Regions from separate parts of the Ruegeria sp. CE12 genome, predicted to be linked through region 3. Evidence: riboswitches for the same ligand, from Rfam matches in the RefSeq annotation. Region 3 holds a riboswitch; each other region holds the start of a gene.
The links. Region 3 has a riboswitch for cobalamin ahead of ACR0IO_RS09050 ((2Fe-2S) ferredoxin domain-containing protein). Riboswitches for the same ligand answer to the same signal wherever they lie in the genome.
Positions count from the first base shown of each region.

Region 1: it holds a riboswitch for cobalamin, as region 3 does, so the genes downstream of both, ACR0IO_RS05070 (CbtB domain-containing protein) here and ACR0IO_RS09050 ((2Fe-2S) ferredoxin domain-containing protein) in region 3, are expected to answer to the same signal.
Region 2: it holds a riboswitch for cobalamin, as region 3 does, so the genes downstream of both, ACR0IO_RS12560 (DUF1636 family protein) here and ACR0IO_RS09050 ((2Fe-2S) ferredoxin domain-containing protein) in region 3, are expected to answer to the same signal.
Region 4: it holds a riboswitch for cobalamin, as region 3 does, so the genes downstream of both, ACR0IO_RS05140 (DUF1636 family protein) here and ACR0IO_RS09050 ((2Fe-2S) ferredoxin domain-containing protein) in region 3, are expected to answer to the same signal.

Region 1 is NZ_JBQFRS010000002.1:51,591-56,025, reverse strand. Features, by position in the region: gene ACR0IO_RS05085 (cobyrinic acid a,c-diamide synthase CobB) at 1-1,126, shown strand, start outside; gene cobA (uroporphyrinogen-III C-methyltransferase) at 1,123-1,851, shown strand; gene cobF (precorrin-6A synthase (deacetylating)) at 1,844-2,587, shown strand; cobalamin riboswitch at 2,632-2,837, shown strand; gene ACR0IO_RS05070 (CbtB domain-containing protein) at 2,874-3,044, shown strand; gene ACR0IO_RS05065 (CbtA family protein) at 3,049-3,747, shown strand; gene ACR0IO_RS05060 (hypothetical protein) at 3,812-4,306, shown strand; gene ACR0IO_RS05055 (DUF1636 family protein) at 4,303-4,435, opposite strand, start outside.
Region 2 is NZ_JBQFRS010000004.1:333,544-337,978, reverse strand. Features, by position in the region: gene ACR0IO_RS12570 (ABC transporter substrate-binding protein) at 1-867, opposite strand, end outside; gene ACR0IO_RS12565 (ABC transporter ATP-binding protein) at 880-1,656, opposite strand; gene ACR0IO_RS12560 (DUF1636 family protein) at 1,653-2,009, opposite strand; cobalamin riboswitch at 2,251-2,457, opposite strand; gene ACR0IO_RS12555 (hypothetical protein) at 2,517-3,020, opposite strand; gene ACR0IO_RS12550 (hypothetical protein) at 3,017-3,238, opposite strand; gene ACR0IO_RS12545 (alkyl/aryl-sulfatase) at 3,453-4,435, opposite strand, start outside.
Region 3 is NZ_JBQFRS010000003.1:76,822-81,256, reverse strand. Features, by position in the region: gene nrdE (class 1b ribonucleoside-diphosphate reductase subunit alpha) at 1-1,124, opposite strand, end outside; gene nrdI (class Ib ribonucleoside-diphosphate reductase assembly flavoprotein NrdI) at 1,106-1,519, opposite strand; gene nrdH (glutaredoxin-like protein NrdH) at 1,535-1,756, opposite strand; cobalamin riboswitch at 1,839-2,030, opposite strand; cobalamin riboswitch at 2,156-2,361, shown strand; gene ACR0IO_RS09050 ((2Fe-2S) ferredoxin domain-containing protein) at 2,450-3,169, shown strand; gene ACR0IO_RS09045 (ABC transporter substrate-binding protein) at 3,156-4,088, shown strand; gene ACR0IO_RS09040 (FecCD family ABC transporter permease) at 4,089-4,435, shown strand, end outside.
Region 4 is NZ_JBQFRS010000002.1:64,627-69,061, reverse strand. Features, by position in the region: gene ACR0IO_RS05150 (NAD(P)-dependent oxidoreductase) at 1-446, opposite strand, end outside; gene ACR0IO_RS05145 (LysR substrate-binding domain-containing protein) at 563-1,447, shown strand; cobalamin riboswitch at 1,520-1,729, shown strand; gene ACR0IO_RS05140 (DUF1636 family protein) at 1,800-2,189, shown strand; gene cobW (cobalamin biosynthesis protein CobW) at 2,186-3,241, shown strand; gene cobN (cobaltochelatase subunit CobN) at 3,245-4,435, shown strand, end outside.

The DNA of each region.
Region 1 (4,435 bases), on a different contig from region 3:
CTGGGCGATGGGTGCGCCTTTGCTTAACGCGATCTCGGCGCAGTCAGAGGGCGCAGATATTGTCGTGGCCGAAGGTTCCATGGGACTGTTTGATGGGGTCGCCAAGCCCGGCGAACTGGGCCATGGGTCCAGCGCTGAAACAGCCCAGCGCATGGGCTGGCCTGTCGTATTGGTGCTGGATGTTGGTGGTCAGGCGCAATCCGCGGCAGCCACGGCGCTGGGGTTCCGAATGTATAATCCGGACCTTCCTTTTGCCGGTGTGATCCTAAACCGTTGCGCGAGCCCGCGGCATGAACGCCTGACACGTCTGGGTATGGAGCGTGCGGGTCTGCCGGTGTTGGGTGTGTTGCCGCGTCGGGGTGATCTAACTTTGCCAGAGCGGCACCTTGGATTGATACAAGCGGTCGAGCACCCTGATCTGGAAAGCGCGATTGCCGGATACGCGGCCTTTCTGCGTGAACATGTGGATCTGGATGCGATCAGGGAGGCTGCCTCCTCAGGCCCCAATGGGCCATCTCCGACCGCGCTGCCGCGCCCCCCGGCCCAAAGGATTGCGCTGGCCAAGGACGAAGCATTTTCCTTTACCTATCCGCACCTTCTCAAAGGTTGGCGTGCTGCGGGTGCTGAAATCCTGCCATTCTCGCCGTTGGCCAATGAAGCGCCTGCCGACGATGCAGATCTTGTCTGGCTTCCAGGAGGTTATCCTGAGTTGCATGCCGGCACTCTGGCAGTCGCTGACACTTTCCAGACTGGTCTACGCAAGCACGCGGAAACCCGTCCAGTACATGGTGAATGCGGTGGATACATGGCTTTGGGGGACGTGCTGATCGACAAGGAAGGTACGCCACACAAAATGGCGGGACTACTCGGTCTTGTGACCTCCTATGAGAAGCGCAAATTCAACCTCGGGTATCGCAAAGCCGAGTTGTTGGCAAAGATGCCCGGTTTCGCGGTTGGTACAGCGCTTCGCGGGCACGAGTTCCATTATTCGTCTATTGTCGAACAGCCCGATGCCCCTCTTGCGCGAGTCTTTGACGCAGAAGGTGCGGAAGGACCGCAGACAGGATCAGTTCGGGGCAACGTCACCGGCACATTCTTTCATCTGATCGCAGAGGCCTCAGCATGAGCGGTTTCGTTTCGTTCATTGGCTCAGGCCCCGGAGATCCGGAACTACTGACGCTCAAGGCCGTTGACCGGATGCAAAAGGCCGATGCGGTTTTGTTCGACGATCTCAGTAGCGGACCTATTCTTACCCACGCCCGCGAGGACGCAGATTTGGTGGGTGTAGGAAAGCGTGCTGGTCGCCCCTCACCCAAGCAGGATCATGTGAGCCGTCTGCTGGTCGACTATGCACAAACCGGTGCCCATGTCGTTCGCCTGAAATCAGGTGACGGAGGTATGTTCGGTCGGCTTGAAGAAGAACTGGTCGCGCTGAAGGCGGCGGGGATCGAGTATGAAATCATCCCCGGAATTCCATCTGCCGTCGCCGCCGCGGCAGCCGCAGGCATTCCGCTGACCCGCCGCCTGACAGCTCGCCGTGTACAATTTGTCACCGGCCACGATGTCAGCGGCAAACTGCCCGAAGATTTGAACCTGCCGGCGTTGGCGGATTCGGGGGCGACCACAGTTGTTTTCATGGGCAAACGCACTTTCCCGCTACTTGTTGAGGCGCTGCAAGCACATGGTCTGCCTTTGGACACGCCCGCGCTGATGGCAGAATCTGTCTCGACACCCGATCAGTCGCTGCACCGCTCGACCATCGGAGCGTTGTCGGAACGGCTGCAGTCTGAAATCGGAACAGCCCCGGCACTGATACTCTATGGACCGCTGGCGGAGTTCGATAATGTATGAACTGAGCCTGATAGGGATCGGTACAGGCAATCCGGATCACGTGACATTTCAGGGTGCCGAGGCTATTCGTGCAGCTGATCTGATCCTGATCCCGCGCAAGGGTGAGAACAAGGCAGATCTTGCCGGCGTACGTGAGAAGATCATTTCTCAAGTCACTGAAGCGGCTCCGCAAATCGCCTATTTCGACATCCCCACGCGTAGGGCCGATGATGGCTATCTACGTGGGGTGGATGAATGGCATGATGCAATAGCACTGCGCTGGCAGGAAGCGATCGCATCCCATCCTGATGCACAATACGTGGCCCTACTAATCTGGGGCGATCCCTCACTTTATGACAGCTCGCTGCGAATCGCTGCGCGTCTCTCACCGCAACCGATCAAACGGGTGATTCCCGGTATCACGGCCCTGCAGGCCCTGACCGCAGCACATGGGATTCCGATCAACGATATCGGCGCACCTTATGTCGTTACAACCGGTCGCCGTATCCGGGACGAGGGTTGGCCTGAGGCTGCTTCAACCGTCGCAGTGATGCTGGACGGCGAATGTTCGTTCCAGAGCCTTGATATGGCAAATTATGACATCTGGTGGGGCGCTTACGTCGGTATGGAAGAAGAAATCCTGATCAACGGAAACTTGTCCGAAGTTTGTGATGAGATTCTCTCAACTCGTGCACAGGCAAGGGCTGATCATGGCTGGATCATGGACATCTACGTTCTGAAAAAGCGTGTGAATTGACGCAAAACGTCGCAAATGGCGATTGCGCAAACCTGTGCTTCGCGGCTAAATGACCGGGTCTGGTCCTGCCGGAGACATCCGGATGCTAAGAGGGAATGTGGTGCGACTTCGTCTGAGGTCAAAGCCAAAGCCGCCCCCGCGACTGTAAGCGGTGAGCCCCTGTTCAACCAGCCACTCCCGAATTCGGGGGGAAGGCGAACAGAGGCACCGACCCGCGAGCCAGGAGACCTGCCAGGCGAACGTAGAAACACCAGCCGTCGGGTGCGACGGCACTGGAGGACAAGAAATGACGACACAAACTCAAACAGCATCTGCTGCAAAGACAGGCTTTCTGCCGGTAATGTTCGCAGTGGTTCTGGGCCTGGGTATCATCACCCTGACCGGCCATGTTCAGGCATCTGGCTTGCATGACGCGGCACATGACGTGCGCCACGCAACCGGTTTCCCCTGCCACTAAGCAGATGTTCAGTCGCATTTTGACCAGCGCGTTGTTCGCTGGTGCTGCAGCGGGGCTGATTGCCGCCTTGCTGCAGCTTGTATTTGTGCAACCCGTTCTGTTGCACGCCGAGCTCTATGAGTCCGGTGAACTGGTGCATTTCGGCGGAGAAGCTGTCACGGCCCATCCCGAGCTACCGGGCATGTTCTCTGAGCTGACACGCGACGCGCTGAGCGTCATCTTCACCATGCTCACCTATACCGGTTACGCACTGGTTCTGGTTGCCCTTATGTCTGTGGCCGAAGGTCAGGGTCACAAGATCGATGGTCGCACAGGTGTTCTGTGGGGTCTGGCGGGCTTTATCGCGGTTCACTTTGCACCCGGCTTTAGCCTGGCACCCGAAGTTCCTGGCGTTGCTGCTGCAGATGTTTACGCACGGCAAGTCTGGTGGTTCGCCACCGTCGCGGCTGCGGCGGTTGCCATGTGGCTGATTGCGTTTGGTGGCAACATCATCAGCTACGTGATTGCGGCAGCGTTGCTCGTTGCTCCACATCTGATCGGCGCACCCGAACCGGATGTCTTCACCGGACCGGTCCCAACCGAAATCGGTGCTCTGTTTGCCGCACGTGCCTTTGGCATCGGCCTTGTCGCATGGGTTCTGGTTGGCGCATTTGCCGGTTACTTCTGGCAAAGCGAAGGCAAACGCGCCGAAGCGGCAGCCTGATACCCCAATATGTCATCCCGCCGGGCCCCGCCCGGCGGGTTCTTTTTTGGCTCAAGGAACAGAAATGGCACGTTCACTTGCCCTCTTTGCAATTGGTCTGGTCTTCGGCGGAGGCGCTGGTTTCGTTCTCGCCGCGGCCAATGGCGTCACATTTGACGGCCACGACCATGCGGACCCCAATCAACATGGCGGTTCTCATGCCGAAGCCATGGCGCATGATCACTCGACCGCCATCAACCTGCCTGCCGGTCAGGATGCGCCCGGTCTGGAAATTGCGGTAACGCAGGACCCAATGGCCGGATGGAACCTGCACGTCATGCCTCAGAACTTTCGGTTTGCGCCCGAAAACGCCTCTGCTGCGGACAATCCCGGTGAAGGTCACGCGCATGTCTATGTGAATGGCACGAAACTCGCCCGCCTTTATGGCAACTGGATGCACATCTCCGATCTGCCCAAGGGCGAGGTTGAGATTAAGGTATCGCTGAATGCCAACAGCCACAGCCCGCTGATGGTCGAAGATGTGCCGGTCAGTGCTTCGGTAACTGTACAGGTGGACTAAAGCGCCGGAATACGCGCCCGCAAACACAAGCGAAGCCGTCCGCATGGTCGGGCGTCTTCGATCCAGCCAGCGGGGCTGTCCAGATACGCTCGACAAGTCGCAGCAATATCATCCGCATCTGCAACGATA
Region 2 (4,435 bases), on a different contig from region 3:
CAGACCGATCCAGCGTTCATTCTTGACTGCGTCGGTCTGGGACATCACCGGATGCTCTTGCAGGAATTTGAAGGTATCCGCAGCGCCGTTGCCGGTCTGGTAGTCCAGCAGAACCAGGAATTCAGGGTTCGTGGCGGCGACGGCCTCCCACGAGGTGCGGCCCCAGCTGGTGTCCAGATCATGGGTTACGTTTTCGCCACCAGCGGCGGTGATCATCGCGTCAGGGATTGCGAACTTGCCCGCGGTAAAAGGCGCATCAGCCGGACCATCCAGCAGGAAGACGCGTGGTTTCGCCAGATCTGCGGTTTTGGCTTCGATGGCGGACAGCTGGCCCTTCCAGCCATCGACCAGAGCTTCGGCTTTGTCCTCAACATGCATGACTTTGCCCAGACGCAGAACGTCATCGAACAACAGGTCCATGCTGGCTTCGGGGCGGTCCTTGTTCAGGTGTACGCAGCTTTCGGTCAGGACCATGGTCTTGATACCGAACGGGGCCAGCGTGTCCGGAGTGACTTCGCCGCCGGGCTTCATGCCATAATACCACCCGGCAAAGAACAGATCGGGTTCTACCGCTACCAGATTTTCGACAGTGGGGTATTTCGGCGCCAGCTCGGGGATGTCACCGCGCAGCGTGTCGAATTCCGGGCTGGTCTTGTACCATCCGGTGATACCGGTCAGACCAACGATCTTGTCCTGCAGGCCAAGCGCAAAGGCCATGTCGGTCATGTTCATGTCGTGTACGACCAACCGTTCGGGCGTTGAGTCAAAAACAAGCGGTTCGCCGCAATTGTCTACGGTGACCTCATGTGCGGCCGCACTGGTGGCGAGGCCGATGATCAGCGCCACGGGCCAGAGTTTCAGGTTCATGGAAAGCTCCTGTCAGTTTGTAAGCTTGGTTTTTCGGATGTCGAGTGCGGGGATCACCCGGTCTTCGTGTTGAAAACACAGGTATTCGACGCCAAAGGTTTCGCGCACGCGCTGTGGCGTCAGGATGTTGCTGACCGGTCCAAAACCCGTCAGTCGGGTGGATTTCATCAACGCAACATGGGTGGCGAATTCTGGTATCATGACCAGGTCGTGGACGATCATGACCACGGTGATACCAAGATCGGCGACCAGCGAGAGCATGCGCCCCTTGGCGTCGGGATCCAGATGGTTGGTGGGTTCGTCCAGAAACAGCAGCGACGGGTTTTGGGCCAAAGCGCGCGCAATATGCGCGCGCTGACGCTCGCCTCCGGACAGGGTCGACATCTGCTTGCCTGCCAGATGATGCAGCTCGGTCAGGTCAAATATCCTGTCCAATGCCTGTTTATGTTCATCTGCAGATCGGTCGCCTTTGATGGGAATCTGCCCCAAGGCAACGTAATCTCTCAGTCGTAACCGTCCATCGGGCAACTCTTGTTGGCTTACAACAGCGATGGTCCGGGCGCGATCCTGAGGCGATAGCGATCGCAGGCTTTGACCGCGTATCAGTACATCCCCGAGCGCGATGGTTTCGACACCACATAGCAAGTTCAGCAGGGTGGTTTTGCCTGCGCCGTTCGGGCCTGCGATGGCCAGTACTGATCCCTCGTCCAGATCAAAGGACACACCCTGCAGCAGCACATCACCGTTCAATGCATAATACTCGAGATTTTCGGCAACCAGAAATGTCATGCCTGACCTCCAGACAAGATGCGCGGCATGCGCGACAAGGTTTTGGTGTAAAGGGCAGAGGGTCTGTCCGTAGCATTGGTCCAGCCGTCAGCGCTGTCCTGATATTGCCAGGCAAACGCGGCCAGCGCTTCAATGTCCTGCGCTGAACTAATGCGACCGAACAGGTATTGCGCTTTGTCCGCTGCCTGAAAGCCAACAGTCGTAGGATGTGAACAGCCAGCCATGCAGGAAACCCCTCGGATGGCGAAGCAGGACGGAAGCTTATCCGCAATCGCCGCTCGAAGCGCATCGGCACTGTCCGAGCCCTGACAGGTCTCGCAAATCAACAGGAAATGATCAGAGTTTTCTGGCATTACGCGCTCCACTTACTGTCAATCTGAATAATTAGCAATGTAATAACGTAACATAAAATTCACTGCAGGGCGTGTTTGCGAAGCGCCACCGTTGCCAATTCTGAAAACACAAAACGAAGGGTTCAGTTGCTTCCGGCATGGTCCGCTCCACTTGTTGCCAAGTGCGGACAGAAGGTGCCGTTTATGTACACACGCAGATTACGCGCCATCAAAGCCTCCTTCCAGGACGCCCCGCCCCGGGTTGGTTAAACATCTGATGGCAGGTCTCCTGACTTGCGGGTCTATGCTTGGCCAACCTTCCCGGCCTTTGGGCCAGTGGTCTTTTGGCTTCGCTCTCCGCCTACAGTTGCGGGGGCAGTCACGGCATTGGTACGCAGAACGCACCGCACCGTATTCCCATTTTCATCCCTCGGGCAAACCGTCGGGAACCATCTCGTGTCAGCTAGTCTGGTGTCGATAGCGTTGTCAAGCGCCAGCTGAAGGCTTGGTCAACGCGGGGATAGGTTTTTACTTCACGGCCCGAAGCATCGGCCGACGGGAGGTGTCGCCGCGTCTGTCGTTACCGGTCGGAAAGCGATTGGCAAGCGTCAGACCAGCCTGAATCAGATGGGCATCCGGATAGCCGCCGGTAACAAGGTTGACGGCATCGCGCGCTTCGGGCGTGTTGTCGCGCCGCATGTGATGCAGCATCTTCATCAGCGCAAGCTCATCGCATGTCAGTGACCCACGCTGTTCAAGGCAAAGCGGGTCGTTGAAGGCCAACCCCGCCGGGCGGCAATGCAACGTGACCTTGACGATTTTATAGATCAGATGAGCGATGTTCAGGCCCTGATCAACGCCCCAGCGTTCGATGGCCGTGGAATAGGCGTGTTGCCACGATTGCGTATCGGAATCGGCAAAACTGAGGATGAAGTGTCGCATAACAGGCAACAGTCCCAGCTCAAAATCATCGAAGTCTGGTCTGCCCGCAGCTGGTCTGTCGCCGTTTGATCCATAGACTGAAAAGCTCATGCGCGCTTCCTTTCAGAATTTGGGGAATGCGCCGACAGGCTGAGCACGTTTTCTGGCAGCTCATCTGCGGTCAGCTCTGTTTCCGGGCGGGGTGCGGTGGCATGTGCAGGGAACCGCAGGTCGGCTTCGATGGCCTCGCGGAGTTTCGGTTTCAATGCACATCCATGTCGGCTGGCAACAGCATCCATGGCCAGCAGGTCAGCAAGCGATTTTGTCATTATCTGGTTGTCTCTTGGTCAGCGTCGGGCAGGGCGGTGACCGGGCGTGAATCCAGAGAATCTGACTAGGTCGGTATTTAACTGACAAAAATAATCGGGAAAAGCAATGAGGAAAAGACGGACCGGTTGCGACGGCCCGTCTTCCGGCGGGAAAACCCGCCTTCCAAGGCGAAAGCCAACCCTGCGAACCCGAGTCAGCTAACTGATGGGGTTATCAGCCGCCGTTGGAATTCGCGAGCGCAGGCTGGGCAAAGTCGTTTGCCTCAGGGGTAAGATCCTGCGCGCCGGTGCCCGGCATCAGTTCGAAGCCAAGATCGAACTGATCAAGTGTCGAGGCCAGTTGTGCTACGATCTCGGTATCGCCTTCAGATTTGGCGGTTCCATCTGCCAGCATGTCGGTCAGCTTACGTTCGCCGGTCATGACCTTTTCCAGATCAGCGCGGTTCAGGCTGATCGACAGGTCGGCGTTTTCCGCAGTCTGATCAACGATATGGGTCAGGGTGGCGTTGCTCATTTCAACCACAATGTTCTCATCGCGATCGGGAATCGACAGGTTGATGGTGAACTCCATGTTTGCCGCTTTTTCGCTGTTGACGCGGATGCCGAGGAAATCCAGCCACATGGTGGTTTGCATCGCCTTGATCGTATCCGGACCGGTGGTTTCGATGGTGGCACCCTGTGGGATACCGTTGCGCAGTTCATAGGCCGCGCCCAGGAATGAGTTGCGGACCGACGGGCTTTCCTTCTGGTACCCGATCTGCTCGAACGCGTCGGCCAGCAGGTCCTTGGCAGCCTGGTTCTGCGGTTCGGCATAAACCAGTTTGTTGAGGATCTCGGTCGCCTCCAAATACTTGCCGGCATCGACCAGTTCTTGCCCTTTCGCCATGATCGGTTCGGCACCGCCCATCATCTCGACAAACAACGGAGCACTGTCTTCAGGCGAAAGCGGTGTCAGCGTGGTCGGGTTAGCATCCCAATACCCCAGATAGCGGTTGATAACCGCGCGGCTGTTATGCTCGACCGAACCGTGGTAGCTGCGCGCCGCCCATTGCTGTTGCAGACTTTCCGGCACCTCATAGACATTGTGCACCTCATTGATGGTGACGCCTTTGTTGGCGAGGTTCAGAACGCCGTTGTTGAGGTTGGCATAGGTATCGCGCTGCGCCCGCATCACTTCCTGAATGCGGTCATTGCCGA
Region 3 (4,435 bases):
CCCGCGATAGGGTTCATCCGGTTCACCGTGTCTTCGAACATCACGTAGGGGTAACCGGATTCGAACTGAATCTCAGCAATGGTCTGGAAGAATTCCCGCGCGTTGACTTTGGATTTACGGATTCGCTTGTCATCGACCATCTCGTGATACTTCTCGGTCACCGAGATTTCCGAGAGCGGCACGCCATAGACCTTTTCCACGTCATGGGGCGAGAACAGGTACATATCGGCGTTCTTCTTCGCCAGTTCGAAAGTGATGTCAGGGATCACCACGCCAAGGCTCAGCGTCTTGATGCGGATTTTCTCGTCCGCGTTTTCGCGCTTGGTGTCGAGGAAGCGCATGATGTCCGGGTGATGCGCGTTCAGATAGACGGCCCCAGCGCCCTGACGCGCGCCCAGCTGGTTGGCGTAGGAGAAACTATCTTCCAGAAGTTTCATCACCGGTATTACGCCCGAGGACTGGTTTTCAATGCCCTTAATCGGCGCGCCATGTTCGCGAATGTTTGTCAGCAGCAGCGCAACACCTCCGCCGCGCTTGGACAGTTGCAGGGCCGAGTTGATGCCGCGACCGATGCTCTCCATGTTGTCCTCAAGCCGCAGCAGGAAGCATGAAATCAGCTCACCACGTGAGGCTTTGCCTGCGTTCAGGAAAGTCGGTGTGGCAGGTTGGAAGCGGCCTTCGAGGATCTCTTCCATGAAAGACATGGCCAGCGCCTCATCTCCGCGCGCCAGCGCCAGAGCGGTCATGACGACGCGGTCTTCGTAGCGTTCAAGATAGCGCTGCCCATCTCGGGTTTTCAGCGTGTACGAAGTGTAATACTTGAACGCGCCCAGAAAGGTCGGGAAACGGAACTTCTTGGCATAGGCCGCATCCCAGATCTTGCGCATGAAGTTCTTGGAATACTGGTCCAGCACGGCCTCTTCATAGTAGCCTTCGGACACCAGGTATCCCAGCTTTTCGTCCAGCGAATGGAAGAACACGGTATTCTGGTTCACGTGCTGCAGGAAATACTGCCGCGCGGCCATGCGGTCCGCGTCAAAGCGGATCTTCCCCTCACCATCATAGAGGTTCAGCATCGCGTTCAGCGCGTGATAGTCCTGCTCGTTTACGCTGCTGTCGAGCATTGGTGTCTCCCTAATTTTTCCAGCCCTGCGCGGACGCGGGCGATGTCTGTGTCAGTGCCCGCCAGCTCGAACGAATACAGCAGCGGCACTTTGCATTTCTGGGCGATGATGCGACCAGCCAAGGCGTATGTCGCACCAAAGTTACGGTTGCCTGTACCGATCACCCCGATGATCCCGGCGCGGCGGGCCGGGTCGTTCAAAAAGCGGATCACCTGTTTCGGAACCGCCCCGCGTCCTTCGCCGTCGGAATAGGTCGGGCAGATCAGAACATAAGGATCTTCAGGGTCCGGCAGCGGGTCCATCCCAGTTGGAATGCGGAAAGAGGTCAGGCCCAGCCGCGAGATAAAGCGGTGGGTGTTTCCGGATTTCGATGAGAAATAGACCAGCGCCGGGATCGGCGCAGTCATAGATCAAACCAGTTGGGCGATCATGTCCGGGCGAAAGCCCGACCAGTGGTCACTGCCGGCCACAACGACTGGTGCCTGGCGATAGCCCAGCTCGGTCACATGGGTCATGGCGCTGTCGTCCTGCGTCAGGTCCACGACATCATAATTGATGCCTTTTGCATCCAGCGCTCGGGTGGTCGCGGTGCATTGTACGCAGGCGGGTTTGGAATATACGGTAATGCTCATTTATCCTCTGTCCTTTTAATCAAAGCCGAGGACGCCATGGGCAAACAGGCCCGTCAAACGCCCCCGAACCCTCCGTTCGTGGTTATCATTCGAGCTTGCGGCAGGTCTCCTGGCTCGCGGATCATCGTTCGGTCTGGCCTTCCCAAAAGCGTGCTTTCAGTGGCGTGTTCAGCCGAACTCTCCGCTCACAGTTGCGGGGGCAGCGCCGGTTTTTCACCGGTTTCCCTCTTAGCTTTCGACAGGAATCGAAAGAACCGAAGCAACACTATATTGGGTTTCACCAGGGCAAGTTGTCAATATATAGAGTGAAGTGTGGCGAACTTCTTTGTCCGCTCGTGCAGGTTCTGGCAAAATACCAGCGATCAGCAAGCACGTACTCTTGTCGAATCAACTTTGCTTGTGTTTTTTCGCCGTGATGGTTCCTTGAGGTGATTGCCGCAAGGATAAAAGGGAATTCGGTGCGGACGTTTGTCCAAATCCGAAACTGCCCCCGCAACTGTAAGCGGTGAGCAACCCGTCAGAGCCACTGGATCGCCCAAGATCCGGGAAGGGACGGCAAGCTTTGATCCGCAAGTCAGGAGACCTGCCATCATCTGGATGTAACCAACCGGGCGGAGGGCCCGAGGAGGATGAGATGATGGATATCTTCGGGCCAGTGCATTGTGCCGACCTGCCTCCTGTTTCGGGGCAGAGATGGACGCATTTATCTATTTGATTTCGGCAAATTACGTCAGCCAATCCCGGTTCTGCCACCTTGCAAACGCTCTGATTGAGGCCGCGCCTACAGAAGCCCGCGCTGTCAGGTTGGAGGCATCCGGTGATGGGCTTTGGCATGCTCTAGATGATCTCACGGAGCAGGGAGCCAAGCGCATCGAGTTGCGTCCAATTGGCTTGCCGTTTTCCCAGAGCCTCGAAAACTGGTTGCCAAATGCGGCAGCAAGCTGGTTGCACAGGCGGACAAAAAACACACCCAAGCTGTTCTTCGCCAAACCGCTGCAAATGGATTCAGACGTCATTCGGGCTGCCGCAAATGCAGATGTTCTGCTGAAACCGATTAGGCCGAAACCTTCCGGTGAGCTCGGCAAAGGGTGGGACAGCCCTCCTGCCTTTCGCCACCATCTACTCGTTTGTGCAGGCCCGCGATGTCACCTGAAAGACGCCCCCAATCTGGTGGATGCGCTCAAAAAAGAAATCGGCCATGCAGGTAAAAGTTCTGAATGTCTGGTGACCACAACCGGCTGCCTGTTTCCCAGTAATGCCGGGCCAGTGATCGTCCACTATCCACACGGCGATTGGTATCGCGTGGAGAGCCTGGACGACATCCGGACCTTTGTTTCTCAGGCGCTTTGCGCCGGAACCACTCCTCGATCACTGCTTATTCATCAAACAGGAGATACCCATGAACCTGCTTAAATTCATCATGCCGCTTGGATTTGTCGCGGCTACAGCCCAGGCCGATCCGGTCACCGTACAAAGCTGCGGGATCGATTACACCTTCGACAAGGCGCCAACACGGGCGATTACCCTGAACCAGCAAGCGACCGAAGTGATGCTGGCGCTTGGGCTTGAAGGTTCGATGGTTGGTACCGCTTATCTGGACGATGAAATGCCAGCCCAGTGGAAAGCGGCGTTTGAGTCCGTCCCGGTCCTGGCCGAGAAATACCCGGCTGGAGAGGTGGTACTGGCCAATGAGCCGGATTTTCTGTTCGCGGGTTTTGGGTCCGCATTTTCCGAAGACAATCTTGGATCAGCGCAGAAATGGCATGATCTGGCAATCGGTACCTACCTGGTTGACGCATCCTGCAAGGAAGCGCATCCGAAGGATGTACCTTTGACCATCGAACCGATCCTGAACGACATCGAAAAGATCGGGCAGATTTTCGATGTTGAAGATCGCGCGGGCAAGCTGATCGCTGAGACCCGTGTGCGTATCGAGGCGGTTCAGACTGACCCGGAAGGGGCTGGCCGTACGGCGTTTATCTACGACAGTGGCGATGAGACACCTTACTCGATCGGTTGCTGCGGAGGGCCTGCTTTGGTCGCAAGAACCGCCGGGCTGAAAAGCATCAGTGACGATGTCGAAGGCACATGGGTCGATCTGGCATGGGAACGCGTGGTCGAGGCAGACCCCGATGTGATCCTGCTGATCGACGCGGGCTGGTCTTCGGCGGACGAAAAGCGTGCTTATATGGAAAGCGATCCGGTCTTGTCCGAATTGACCGCTGTTAAAGAGGGTCGCTTCGTCACAGTTCCGTTCTCTGAAACCCTTCTCGGGATGCGTTTTGCCGATGGTGTTGAGAACCTGAACGCCCAACTGGCGGAACTCGAGTAAATGCAATCCCGGTTCCTGGTCCTGTTTCCCACGGCTATGGTCGTAATGGTGCTTGTCGCCATTGCGGGCATTCTGTGGGGGACAGCCGACATAAGCTGGTCGGATCGTGTAGCCATTCTGATGCGCAATGAGGATGCCCCGCGGGGGCTGTCCCTGATTGTGTGGCAGTGGCGCATCCCGCGCGTATTGGCAGTTGGACTGATCGGGGCCGGGCTCGCCCTTGCTGGCGCTTTGATGCAAACGGCCCTGCGCAACCCGATGGCAGACCCCTATCTGATGGGTCTGTCATCCGGTGCTTCTGCGGCAGCGGTCGCGGCGATCATCTGGTTGCCGTCCGAAGTGACCGA
Region 4 (4,435 bases), on a different contig from region 3:
GTTGTCAGAAAGGGCAAAATCCGTTCAAATGTTGCGCGGTCACATCCGGCAAAAATCGAAATATTGCCCGTAGCTGCACGATGGCATCCCCCGGAAACAGGGCAATCTACTGCGGCGCCACCGCGTTCGATCACCATGGCACCCAACCGTTTCACCTCGGCCTCATCAGTGGTGGACATCTCCATCCAGATCTTGCCCGGACCAACCTCTGGCAGCATTTCCTGCATCACGGCATCCGATGCCGCAGGGGATGGCAAGCAGGTGATAACCGCATCACAATCCCGCATCAGTTGCGCCGGACCTTCAGCAGCCTTGGCACCCTGCGCAACAAATTCAGCAACCAGATCCGGGTTCAGATCATGAACTGTCAAATCAACCCCGTTACGCAGCAACGAACCCGAGAGCTTACCCCCCACATTCCCCAGACCGATAAATCCAACCTTCATTGCGAATCCTCCCTGTGGGCTATGCCCGAACCGTTTTCACGCGGAGTATTCACCTTGATAACCCACAAATGAAACGAATAATAATCGATCTTATGGGCAAAAATTTTTGGTGATAAATGGATCGTTTACCAAACCCTTCCTGGCTGCGTAGTTTCGAAGCTGCCGCTCGGCATCTGAATTTCACCGCAACCGCGCAAGAACTGGGTCTGACACAAACCGCGGTATCCCTGCATATCCGCTCATTGGAAGCCGAGTTGGGCCAACCTCTTTTCACTCGACAGGCAAGACGACTGGAATTGACCGAGCTTGGCCAATCCTATGCTTTGACCGTTCGGCGCGCTCTGTCTGACATAACCCTTTCGACCAACAGTTTGTTTGGCCCAGCGTCTCAGCAGACGCTGACCATTCGCGCGGCAATTTCAACCATGACTTATTGGCTGGCTGCCGAACTACCTGAATTCACCAGCCAACATCCCGATATCCCTGTGCGATTGGTGACTCACATCTGGAATGACACCATGGGTTCTAGCGATGTGGATATCGATATTCGGCTGGGCTATGGCGACTGGCCGGGGCTCAGGGCAGAGAAGCTTTCGGATGAATGCCTTGTTCCGGTTTGCAGATCCGGCACCACAGCGCCAAGCAAGGCAGAGTTCCGTGAAAGTCCTCTGATCCATATCCTTGGGTATGAAGACAACTGGGCGCGATACTTTGAGGCACATGGCATTCACCAGCCTGAACTTCAGTCTCAGTATTCGGCAGATACCACGGTCACCGCGTTGCAACTTGTGATGGCGGGGGCAGGCTACGCCACAATCCTTGAACGCTTTGCCCGGAATGCGATTGCGCAGGGTGCGCCCTTGCAGATCGCCGGACCACCGATTCCCTTTGCTCAGTCCCATTACCTGATCCGCTCAGATGGCGCGCCCCGCCCGACGGCCTCTGCCCGCCTCTTTGAGACCTGGTTGCAAGAACGGATCAAAGCGGATGCCGCTGACTGACCACTGCAAGTCGCTTTTCCATCCCGGTGATCTGAGAGCGCCTCCATTCGCTTGACAACGCCCCTTTGCTTGCCGCATGTCCCTTTCGTTGGTGTCTGTGCAAGCAGATGAAAAGGGAATGCATCAGCGGTATGGAATGCCGTCAAATGCAGCCGCCCCCGCGACCGTGACCGGAGAAGGTGCCCAAAGCCACTGGCCTGCAGGCCGGGAAGGCAGGACACCTGCCAGAGGATACCTCTGACATCCGCAAGCCGGGAGACCTGCCAACGCCCGAAGACCAGACCGGACGGGGTGTTCCGGTGTCGGGCCAAGGCCCGCGCATACCCCGTCCCCCGAAAACCGTGAAGGGGGGATGAGAGACGTGACCGAGACGACACCAGTTGAACTGCTGGTCTGCACCACCTGCCGGCGTGGCCTTCCTGTCGAGGAAGATGACCAGCGCCCCGGCACATTATTGCATAAAGCGCTGACCGAGGCCGAGCTGCCAGATGGCATTGATCTTAAGGCCGTTGAATGCCTTTCGAACTGCGATCAGGGGTGTTCGATCGTACTGCGTGGCGGACCATCCCGCTGGACCTTTGTGTATGAGAACCTCAACGAAACCGACCACGTCGAGACCATCGTCGAAGGCGTCACCAAATATCTCGCCACCGAAGACGGCCTTGTGAAATGGCGTGAGCGCCCTGAACATTTCCGCAAAAACTGTGCGGCCCGCATTCCCCCGATTGGAGCCCTGAAATGAGCAACCTCGAAAAACTTCCCGTTACTGTAATCACCGGCTTTCTGGGCTCGGGCAAAACCACACTGGTCAAGCACCTGATGCAGAACCCGCAGGGCAAACGTCTGGCCGTTGTTGTCAATGAATTCGGTGACGTTGGCGTCGATGGCGACATCCTGAAATCCTGCGCCATTCCCGATTGCCCGGCGGAAAACATCATGGAACTGGCCAATGGCTGCATCTGCTGCACCGTGGCCGATGATTTCATCCCCACCATCCAGGCGCTGATGGCGCTGGAACCGCGCCCCGATCACATCCTGATCGAAACCTCCGGCCTCGCCCTGCCCAAGCCGCTGCTGAAAGCGTTCGACTGGCCCGATATTCGCTCGAAAATCACCGTCGACGGCGTGATCGCTCTGGCCGATGCCGAGGCCGTCGCGGCCGGTCGGTTTGCTCCGAACGTTGAGGCGGTGGACGCCCAGCGCCTAGCCGATGACTCGATCGACCACGAAACGCCGCTGTCTGAGGTGTTTGAGGATCAGATTTCCTGCGCGGATATCGTCCTGCTGACCAAGCCCGATCTGGCTGGCCGCGAAGGTGTGGCGAAGGCCAAAGAAATCATCGCCGCCGAAGCTCCGCGTCCCCTCCCCGTCGTCGAAGTTGCCGAAGGTGCTGTCGACGTGCGAGTCGTGCTGGGTCTTGAAGCCGCAGCCGAAGATGACATGGAGGCTCGCCCGTCGCATCACGACGGCCATCACGACCACGAGCATGACGATTTCGAAAGCATCATTGTCGAGTTGCCAGAACAGACCGACCCGGTTCAACTGGTCGCCAATATCGAACGTCTAGCGAACGAGCTGAACATCCTGCGTGTCAAAGGCTATGCTGCCGTTCAGGGCAAACCGATGCGTCTGCTGGTGCAGGCTGTAGGTGCGCGTGTGCGTCACCAATACGACCGACCATGGGAACCCGGCGAGGAGCGCCGCTCGCGTCTGGTCGTGATTGCCGAGCATGACGACATCAAAGAGGCTGCGATCCGCGATATCCTCGTAGGTGTAGCCGAGGCTGCCGAGTAAGCTATGCATGTCGTCTTCCGCGAAAGCCACGGGTTAGAAGAAACCGAAACCCCGACCGATCTGGGCCAGAGCCCAGCGGATCTGGTGGTGCTGTCCTTCTCGGACAGCGACCTTGGCGCTTTCGCGGCAGGCTGGCATCGCGGTGGCGGTGCCGAGGGGCGGATGCCGACGATGCGGCTGGCCAACCTGACCGCACTGAAACACCCCTTGTCAGTTGATACCTATGTTGAACAGACGCTGGAGGGCGCGAAGGGCATCCTGATCCGATTGATCGGCGGCGTGCCGTATTGGTCCTACGGGTTGCAGCAAGTTCTGGCGCTGGTACAATCCAAAGGCATCGCGCTGGCTGTGTTGCCTGCTGACGGGCGTGAAGATACGCGGTTGGACGACTATTCAACGCTACCAGTTTCGACGCTGCGCCGACTCGCGCATCTGTGTGACACCGGTGGAGAAGTGGCCGCGCAAGCTGCGCTGGCCCAGATGGCACTGGCCGCGGGGCTTTATGCCGGGCCGGTGATGGGTGCAAAAACCCTGCCAGAATGCGGAGCTTGGTGCCCCGATCGCGGCGTTATCCCGGTAAACAAGGCCTTCTCGGGCGGGGCGAAGCGCATCCTTGTGAGCTTCTATCGGGCCTATCTGACCTCGGCGGACACTGCGCCGATCGCAGCCTTGATCCGCAGCTTACGAGACCGTGGTCTGGACGCGGTTGGGCTGTTCGCGCCATCTTTGAAAGCGCCCGCAGCCGCCGATTGGCTGCGTGAACAGGTTGTTGCCCTGAACCCATCCGCAATCATCAATGCCACTTCATTCTCGGGCAAAGGCGCGTCGGGGACATCTCCCTTGGACGCTGCTAATGTGCCAGTGTTTCAGGTTGCTCTGGCGACCTCGCGCCGCAAAGCATGGGCTGAGGCGGAACGCGGTCTTTCGCCTGCCGACCTCGCCATGCACGTGGTATTGCCCGAAGTGGATGGACGTATCTCGGCCGGTATCGCCTCTTTCAAAGAGCCCGGCAAACACGACCCGCACCTTGAGTATTCTCGCTTTGCCCATCGGGCTGAACCTGAACGGATCGAAGCGATCATCGACCGTGTAACTGGTTGGTTGAACCTGAATGACCGGCCCAAAGCAGATCAAGTGCCCGCTCTGGTGCTGTCCACCTATCCCGGCAAGGACTGGCAGATGGCCCATGCGGTG